2 regions of the Saccharopolyspora antibiotica genome follow, and region 2 is predicted to be linked to the other one. Evidence: riboswitches for the same ligand, from Rfam matches in the RefSeq annotation. Region 2 holds a riboswitch; the other holds the start of a gene.
The links. A riboswitch is a leader RNA that binds a small molecule or an ion and turns the genes downstream of it on or off. The one in region 2 is predicted to bind cobalamin.
Positions count from the first base shown of each region.

Region 1: another riboswitch for cobalamin. It lies ahead of ACL03H_RS18625 (putative cobaltochelatase); the one in region 2 lies ahead of ACL03H_RS04040 (ABC transporter substrate-binding protein).

Region 1 is NZ_JBJZOI010000022.1:8-4,701, forward strand. It holds partial or broken gene ACL03H_RS18615 (nucleotide-binding protein) at 1-350, opposite strand, end outside; gene cobO (cob(I)yrinic acid a,c-diamide adenosyltransferase) at 347-961, opposite strand; gene ACL03H_RS18625 (putative cobaltochelatase) at 1,376-3,478, opposite strand; cobalamin riboswitch at 3,534-3,674, opposite strand; gene ACL03H_RS18630 (GNAT family N-acetyltransferase) at 3,744-4,211, opposite strand; gene ACL03H_RS18635 (S1 family peptidase) at 4,433-4,694, opposite strand, start outside.
Region 2 is NZ_JBJZOI010000004.1:165,579-170,272, reverse strand. It holds gene ACL03H_RS04050 (ABC transporter ATP-binding protein) at 1-322, opposite strand, end outside; gene ACL03H_RS04045 (FecCD family ABC transporter permease) at 319-1,353, opposite strand; gene ACL03H_RS04040 (ABC transporter substrate-binding protein) at 1,350-2,351, opposite strand; cobalamin riboswitch at 2,434-2,566, opposite strand; gene ACL03H_RS04035 (cytochrome P450) at 2,715-3,926, opposite strand; gene ACL03H_RS04030 (SAM-dependent methyltransferase) at 4,025-4,694, opposite strand, start outside.

The DNA.
Region 1 (4,694 bases), on a different contig from region 2:
AGCCGCGGGGGGGGGGGGGGGGTGGGCCGTTCCCCCCCCCCCCCCCCCCCGGGCCCGTCGATCTTGCCGTCGAACAGGCCCATCACGCCCTCGGCGACCGCGAGGTCGGCACCGGCGCTGCCGTGCCGGAACAGCGGCGCGATCCGCTCCTCCCCCACCAGCACCGGGTCCAGGTTCCGCCCGGGCAGCCCCGAGGCGATCCGGTGGTACCCGGGGTCGATGTAGTCCGGTCCGACCTTGAACGGCGCCACCCGCAGCGAGCGACGGCGCAACGCGCCGAGCAGCCCGGTCGCCACCGTCGTCTTGCCCTGCCCCGAGCCGGGGGCGGCGATGACGACGCGCGGGCTCACCACTCGATGCCCTTCTGGCCCTTCTGGCCGGCGTCCATCGGGTGCTTGACCTTGGTGGTCTCCAGCACGAGGTCGGCGGCCTCCACCAGCGCCGGCGGCGCGTTCCGGCCGGTGATCACGACGTGCTGGTGGCCGGGGCGGTCGCGCAGGGTCGCGACGACCTCGTCCACGTCGACCCAGCCCCAGTGCAGCGGGTAGGTGAACTCGTCGAGCACGTACATCCCGTGCCGCTCGTCGGCGAGGCGGCGGGCGATCTCCCGCCAGCCCTCCAGCGCGGCGGCGGCGTGGTCCTCCTCGCTGCCCTGCTTGCGCGCCCAGGACCAGCCCTCGCCCATCTTGTGCCACTCGACGGGACCGCCCTCCCCGGTCTCCTCGTGCAGCCTGCCGAGGGCGCGGAACGCGGTCTCCTCGCCGACCTTCCACTTCGCCGACTTCACGAACTGGAACACGCCGAGCGACCAGCCCTGGTTCCAGCCGCGCAGGGCCATGCCGAAGGCGCTGGTGGACTTCCCCTTCATCTCCCCGGTGTGCACGACCAGCAGCGGGCGGTTGCGGCGCTGCCGGGTGGTGAGGCCGTCGGCCGGAACGGTGGATGGCTTTCCCTGAGGCATGGCCCGACCCTAGGTCACGGATGGCGACGCCCGGGGCGAGCTGTATCCGAGCTCATCCGCTCCGGGGCGACGATTTCCCGGCTCGTCCGCTCGGGGCGGGGCGACGATTTCCCGCTCCGCCAACGAGGACGGCGCCGGAGGCGCTGATCGGACCCCCGCGCGCGCCCTGCCCTTCGAGACGTTCTCCGCCGAGCGCGGACGATCTCCGGCGCCGCGCGCCGGGTCTCGCGGCGAGCGGACTCCGGGGCCGCACAAGGACAAAAAAGCACCCCCGCGCTCAACCGACCTGGGGGTCATCGGGAGCGCGAGGGTGCTTCGTGGTCCACCCCTGGGGGTCAGGTGGACGATTCACAGCTTACCAACTTCGCCGGGATATTCCTACTCCGTCCGACTGGTGTCGTAATCGAATCGGAATCAAGCAGCGCGAGACCCCACGTCCCGGGCAGCGCGGACCACCCCGGCGACGGCGTCCGCGGACAGCTCATCCAGCCGGAGGCAGGCGCCACCCAGGGCGGCCGCGACCTGCGCGGCGAGCCCGAGGCGCACCACGCCCTGCTCGCAGTCGACCACCACGGAGGCCACGCCCAGCCCGCCGAGCAGTCCCGCCGCCCGCATCGAGTCCCGCACCGCGCGCTGCGCCCGGCTCCGCCCGTCACCGCCCTCCCCGGCGGGAACAGTTGCCTTGCCGTCGGTGAGCAGGACCAGCAGCGGACGCCGCTGGGGGTCGCGGGTGCGCTCGGTGCCGACGACCTGCCGGACCTTGAGCAAGCCCGCGGCCAGCGGGGTGCGGCCCCCGGTGCGCAGGTCGCGCATCCGGGTGGCGGCGATCTCCACCGAGGAGGTCGGGGGCAGCGCCAGCTCGGCGTCCGCCCCCCGGAAGGTGACCACGCCGACCTTGTCCCGGCGCTGGTAGGCGTCCCGCAGCAGCGAGAGCACGGCACCGCTCACCGCCGACATCCGCTCGCGGGCGGCCATCGAACCGGAGGCGTCCACGGCGAACAGCACCAGGTTGCCCTCCCGCCCCTCGCGGACCGAGCGGCGGACGTCCTCGCGCCGCAGCACGAGCCCGGGGCCGCCGCGCCCGCGCGCCCGCTGGTGCGGGGCGGCGGCGATCAGCGTGGCGGGCAGGTGCACGCCATGTCCGTCCACTGTGGAGGCACGAACCGCCTGTCCGCTGCGGGAACGGGCGCGGGAGCGCCTACCGGGGGCGCCCTCGCCGATGCCGGGGACCTCCAGCAGCCGGGCCCGGAACGCCGGAGCGGGCGCGGCCGGGGGCTTGTCGGCGGGAGCCGGTCCGCGCTCCCCGCCCCGGCCGTTCCCGTCCTGCTGCCCGGCACCGCCGGCGTCGTCGTCCGGCGCGGGCGCCTCCCCGCCACCGGGGCCGTCCGGGCCGTCCTGCGGACCGCCGTCCGGGGAGCCACCGCCACCCGGGCCGTCCCCGGGGCCGTCCGGGTCGTCGTCCGGATCGCCGTCGCCGGAGTCCTCGCCCGCGTGCTGCGCGGCGTCCTGGAGGGCCTGCTGCAACTGGTCCTCCTCCACCCCGGGCTCGTCGAACGGGTCGCGGCGGCGGCGGTGCGGCAGCGCCAGCCGGGCCGCGGCCTCCACATCGGACTCCGCCACCTCGTCCGCGCCGCGCCAGGCGGCGTGCGCGACGGCGGTGCGGGCCAGCACCAGGTCCGCGCGCATCCCGTCCACGTCGAAGGAGGCGCACAGGGCGGAGATGCGCCGCAGCTCGGAATCGGGCAACCGCACCGCGTCCACCCTGGACCGGGCCTCGGCGATCCGGTCCGCCAGCTCGGCGTCCGGCCCGGCCCACCGCTCGGCGAAGCCGGCCGGGTCGGCCTCGAAGGCCAACCGCCTGCGCACCACCTCGGTGCGGGTCGCCACGTCCCGAGACGCCGCGACGTGCACGGTCAGCCCGAACCGGTCGAGCAGCTGCGGCCGCAGCTCGCCCTCCTCCGGATTCATGGTGCCCACCAGCAGGAAGGAGGCGGCGTGCGTCACCGACACGCCCTCGCGCTCCACGTGCGCGCGACCCATCGCCGCCGCGTCGAGCAGCAGGTCCACCAAGTGATCGTGCAGCAGGTTGACCTCGTCGACGTAGAGCACGCCGCGGTGCGCGGCGGCGAGCAGCCCCGGCTGGTAGGCGCTGATCCCCTCGGCCAGCGCGCGCTCCAGATCCAGCGAACCGACCAACCGGTCCTCGGTCGCGCCGACCGGCAGCTCCACCAGCTCGGCGGGCCGGACCTCGCCCGGGGCGGGCCCGTGCGGGCCGTCGGGGCAGCTCGGGTCGGGCCGGTGCGGATCGCAGCCGAAGCGGCAGCCGGGCACGACCTCCAGCGCGGGCAGCAGCGACGCGAGGGCGCGCACCACCGTCGATTTCGCGGTGCCCTTCTCGCCGCGCACCAGCACTCCGCCGATGCGCGGGTGCACCGCGTTGAGCAGCAGCGCCAGCCGCAGGTCGTCATGCCCGACCACGGCGGTGAACGGGAAGCGCGGGCTCCCGGGAGCAGACATGCCAGGTTCCTTCCTCGGGTCTCGGACGCCCCGATGTCGGCTGTGCCGGGCGAGGCAGTGTCCTGGCTCCCGGATCAGCGCGGAACTCCGGCCTTCCCAGGCAGCAGCGTCCGCTGACGCGCCCGGTGGCTCGCGGGGGAGGTCCGCTCCCCGGTCACAGTGGCGCCGACCGCGCCGGATTCGCACCGGCTTCCTGACCTGCCCAGGCTGGGACCAGCGTGCATCGTCGCAGATCACGCTCGGCCGAGGAACCGCGTCGGCGGGCTCAGCCGCGCGGAGCGGGGCATCGGCGCATGTCGACGTGCGGGATGCCGTCTTCGAGATACTCCTCACCCGCGGGCTCGAAGCCGAAGCTCCGGTAGAAGTCCTGCGCGTGGCTCTGCGCGGAGAGGGCGGCGGGGGCGCGCTGGATCTCCGCCAGCGCCGCGCGCATCAGCTTGCGCCCGAGGCCGAGACCGCGCGCGCTCTTCGCGGTGGCGACGCGGCCGATGCGGAAGCCGCCATCGGGGTCTTCCAGCAACCGGAGGTAGCCGAGCACGTACCCGTCGGCGGAGTCGATCCAGAAGTGGCGGGTGCTGTTCTCCAGGTCCCGCCCGTCGAGCTCCGGGTACGCGCAGTTCTGCTCGACCACGAACACGTCCACGCGCAGGCGGAGCATGCGGTAGAGGTCCTCGGCGTCGAGGTCGGCCGTGTAGGCGCGGTGGACGGCGGTGGCGAGCGGTTGCAGGGTCACCCCCACGGGATATCACATTCCGGCTACGGAACCCCCATCACCTGCGGCGGGAGTAGCGCACGACACGCTCCGCGATCAGGGGTCCGCGGCGCCGCCCGAGCGGGAAGCGCTGCGCACGCCCCGACGACCCCGGGGAAACGGACATTCCACGCGACCAGCGCCCTCCCCGGGGTGGGCGGCTGCCGCCGGGCCGGCGCGCGGGCGGGCGCGCGGGCGGGCGGTCAGAGCCGCGCCGCCACCGCGTCGGCCACCGAGGAGACCCGGGTGTACACGCCCGGCACGCCGGGGCGACCGCATCCGGTGCCGTAGGAGACCACGCCGATCAGCATCCCGTCCGCGACCAGCGGGCCGCCGGAGTCGCCCGCGCACGCGTCCCTGCCCCCGTCGGGCACGCCCGCGCAGACCCGGGTTCCCGGATCGTGCTCCGGATAGGCGACCCGGCACCCGGCGTCGTCGCTGATCGCGACCTCGACGGAGCGCAAC
Region 2 (4,694 bases):
AGCCGCTGCGGTGCGGGATGCGGCCGAGCGCGACGACCTCGGCCACCGTCAGGTCCACCTCGGTGCCGACCTGCTGCTCCACGACCGCCACCCGCCGGGCGAGCTCGCGTCGGGGCCACCCGGCGGTCTCCCTGCCGCCGAGGGTGACGGCACCGCTGGCGGGCCTGCGCAGGCCCGCGAGCAGCCGCAGCAGCGAGGACTTCCCGGACCCGTTCGGTCCGAGCAGCCCCGCGGTGCGGCCCTCGCCCACCGTCAGCCGCACCCCGTCGAGGACGAGGGCGCCGCCTGCCGACCAGGACACCTCGTGCGCGGTGACGCTCACGACATCCTCCCCCGCCGGACCAGCAGCACCGCGAAGGCGGGCACGCCGACGAGCGCGGTGACCACGCCGACCGGGACCTCCTGCGGGGCCGCGATCGTCGTGGCCAGCACGTCCACCCACACCAGCAGCACCGCGCCGAGCACGGCGGTCACCGGCAGCAGCACCCGGTGCCGGGGCCCGACCAGCAGCCGCGCGGCCTGCGGCAGCACGAGCCCGACGAAGCCGATCGCCCCGGCGGCGGCCACCAGCGTCGCGGCCAGCAGCGCCGTGGCCACCAGCAGCACCAGCCGCAGCCGGGCCACGCGCACTCCGAGCGAGGCGGCGGCGTCCTGGCCGAAGGCGAAGGCGTCCAGCGCGGCGGCCCGGGACTGGCACAGCACCAAGCAGCCCGCGCACACGGCCCCGGCCAGCGCCACGTCGTTCCACCGCGCCCCCGACAGCGAGCCCAGCAGCCAGAACAGCACGCCGCGGGTCTGCTCCGCGTCCGCCGAGGTGATCACGATGTAGGAGGTGAGCGCGGAGAACAGCTGGGTCCCCGCGACCCCGGCCAGCACGGTGTGCCCGGTGGCGCCGCCCGCGAGCGCGGCCAGCAGCATCACCAGTGCGAACGCCACCAGTGCCCCGGCGAAAGCCCCGGCGGTGAGGCCGACGACCCCGCCGCCGAGCCCGAGCACCACGATCGACACCGCCCCGGTCGAGGCTCCCGCCGACACGCCGAGCAGGAAGGGGTCGGCCAGCGGGTTGCGCAGCACCGACTGCAACACCGCCCCGCACACCCCGAGCCCGGACCCGCACACCGCGGCCAGCAGCGCCCGCGGCAGCCGCAGCTGCCACACGATGCCCTGGCCGATGCGGGACACGCCGGTCTCCAGCAGCCCGAGCCGGTCGGCGACCACGCTGCCGACGTCGGCGAGGCTGAGATCGGCGGGCCCGAGGGTGACCGCGACCCCGATCGACAGCAGCAGTGCCGGGATCCCGGCCAGCACGATCGCGGTACCCGGCAGCCGCCCGGCGGGCAGCGCCGCGGTCACCGCTTCCGGTCCAGCTCGACGAGCCGGTCGGCCAGCCGTTCGATGCCCGTGACCGTGCGCAGGCTGATGTTGAGCTCGGTGCCGGTCATGGGCATGAGCCGGCCCGCGCGCACGGCTCCGAGCCGGGACACCGCCGGGTCCTCGCGCAGGAACCGCGTCTTCGCCGCCAGTCCGTCGCCCTCCCCGTCGCGGGTGAGGTCGCCGAGCACCAGCAGGTCCGGGTCGCGGGCGAGGACGTCCTCCCACGAGACCTGCGGCCACATCGAGGCCTGGTCCCCGTAGGCGTTGCGCACGCCCAGCTCCCTGGCCATGATCGCCGGGGAACCGGTGGACCCGGCCACGTACGGGGATTCGGTGCGGGCGAACCAGAACAGCACCGAGGTGTCCGGCGGGGACTCCAGGTTCGCGACCCGGGCCCGGGCCGCCTCGACCCTGCTCGTCAGCTGGGCGACGAGCTCGTGGCCGCGCTCGGGGACGCCGAACAGACCGGCGATCTCCCGCACCTCCTGGTAGATGTCGGCCAGCTCGACCGGCTCGGCCAGCGGCGCCTCCTCCGGCAGGCAGTTGCTCGGGGACAGGTAGGTCGGCACCCCGAGCTCGGCAAACCGCTCGCGATCGGCGACCCGCTCGTCGGTGAACATCGCCCGGTAGGCGCCCAGCACGATGTCCGGTTCGGTGCCGAGCACCGCCTCGAACGACGGGGTCTCGTCGCTGAGGCGCGGGACGTGGGCGTTGGCCGCCGCCAGCGCGGGATCGACCGGCTCGGTCCAGGTCGCGGTGCCGACGATCCGGTCGGCGAGCCCCAGCGAGAGCATGATCTCGGTGGTCGACTGGTTCAGCGACACCGCCCGTCGCGGCGGGCTGGTCACGGTGACGTCGGTGTCGCAGTTGCGCAGCGTCGTCCCGGACGCGGCGGTGTCCTCGGCGGGCGCGGAGCAGGAGGCCAGCAGGGCGGCGACCAGCGCCACCCACCCGGTGCGGGCGCGCGGTAACGGCATGTCACGAGTTCCTCACCCCGGACCCAGGCGCGGGGTCCGGCAGCAGCGACCCGGCACCGCCTGCGGCCCGGGGAGCCGGCCTGGTCTTCGGGCTCGGGTTCAGCGGGCGAGGTCCCTTCCCCGATCGCGTGATCGAGTGGTGTCCGCCCGCGCGGGCGGTCCTCGCCCATCGCCCCTACCGCTGCGCGTCAGCTCCGGCTTCCGACCGGATTCCCCGCCCATTCCGGGCACGACTGGCTCCCGGGCACCCTAACCGGGCGCACCGCTGCCGCATCAAGGTGATGTTCCTCGCCGCACGGTGGTGGTGGCCCCCGGCGCGCTCCGGCGGGGTGGCGATCACCCCGCCGGGACCGCGCCGCCGCGTCACCAGGTGACGGGCAGCGCGTGCAGGCCGAAGATCGCGGCGTCGTTCTTCAGCGGCAGCTCACCGGGGTCGCACGCGGGCCGCAGCTCGGGGATCTTCCGGAACAGCGTGCGGTAGACGATCTCCAGCTCCATCCGGGCCAGGTTCTGCCCGAGGCACTGGTGCGGGCCGTAGCCGAAGGCGACGTGCTGCCGGGCGCCGCGGTCCACGTCGATCTCCTCGGGCCGCGCGAAGGCCGCCGGATCGCGGTTCGCGGCGCCGCCCAGCGCGAACACGCCCTCCCCCGCCTTGATCGGCTGTCCGCCGATCTCCAGGTCGTCCTTGGCGATCCGCACCGTGATCAGATCGGTGATGCTGAAGTAGCGCAGCAGCTCGTCCACGACCTCCAGCGCTCCCTCGGCCGCTCCGGTGACGCGCTCGCGCAGCTCGGGGGCGCGCATCAGCGCCAGCGAACCCAGCGAGATCATGTTCCCGGTGGTGTCGTGCCCGGCGGTCAGCAGCAGGAAGGCCAGGTCCACGAGCTCGGCGTGGTCGTAGGAGCGGTCCTCGGGCGTCTTGGCGGCCTGGCGGCTGAGCAGGTCGTCGCCGGGATCCGCCTCCTTCCGGGTGACCAAGTCGTCGAGGTAGGACTGCAGGTCGAAGAAGGCCCGCTGCCGGGCCAGCGGGGGCTCGGTCGTGTTGAGCATCGTGGACGTGCGGTCCTCGAAGAACTCGTGGTCGCCGTAGGAGACGCCGAGCAGTTCGCAGATCACCAGCGACGGAACCGGGAACGACAGCGCGCGCACCAGGTCGGCCGGACGCGGTCCGGCCAGCATCGCGTCCACCGCCTCGTCCACGACCTGCTGCACCCGGGGACGCATCGCCTCGGTCTTGCGCAGCGTGAACTCGCCGACGACGGCGCGGCGGGCCCGGGTGTGCACCGGCGGGTCCATTCCCGCCAGCGAGAGCGTGGAATCGTTGTCGCTCTTGGCCAGCTCCACCACGTGCGGGAAGTTCGGATCACCCCGGTCGGAGCTCAGCCGGGGATCGACGAGGGCTCGGCGGACGTCCTCGTAGCGGGTGACGATCCAGGCGTGCCTGCCGGTGGGCAGCAGCACCCGGCGCACCGGGGTGCTCTCGCGCAGCTCGGGGTACTCCTCCGGCAGCCGGAACGGGCAGGTGCGGGGTGGGGGGAAGGCCAGTGCGGTGTCGTCCTCGGCCAGATCGGGCACGGGAGATCGGTCCTTCGGTGCGGGGCGCCGCGGCGCCGGGTGGGCCGGGGTGCGGAGGTCCCGTCCGTCCACACCGGACGCCGGGACCGGTCCTGGGGTCAGCGCGGCTTCTCGGCGGTGAGCAGCGCGGAGCCGAACTCGTCCACGTCGACCATGTCCGCCGGGCTGAACTTCGCGTCGCCGCCCTCCGCGAAGACCGGGTCCAGCTGGTCGTTGTCCCGGCTCATCTGCTGGAAGGTGGGGCGCACGCTCTGCTCGGTGATGTCCAGCAGCTCGGTGAAGCGCAGGCCCGCGCGGCGCAGCATCGGCAGGTAGTCGTCGCCGTCGGCGAGGGTCATGATGAAGTCGCGCAGCAGCCGGTCGACGTGCCGCTGCTTGTCGGCGGGGATCGGGCCGCGGGCGAAGAAGTCGGTGAGCACGATCCGCCCGCCGGGCCTGAGCACCCGCCGGACCTCCCGGAATACCTGCTCGCGGTCGGGCATGTGGAAGATCGACTCGATGGCGATGGCGGCGTCGAAGGACTCGTCGGGGAACGGCAGCTCCATCGCGTCGGCGTGCTGGAACTCCACCTGGCCGGACAGGCCCTCCGCCTCGGCGATCTCGGTGGCGCGGGTGATCTGGTCTCGGCTGATCGCGATGCCGGTGACGTGCGCCCCGGTCCGGCGGGCGATGCGCCCGGCGGGCTGGCCGAGCCCGCAGCCCACGTCCAGCACCCGGTGCCCCGGCCGCAGCAGCAGCCGGTCGGCCATCATGTCGGTGAGCCGATCC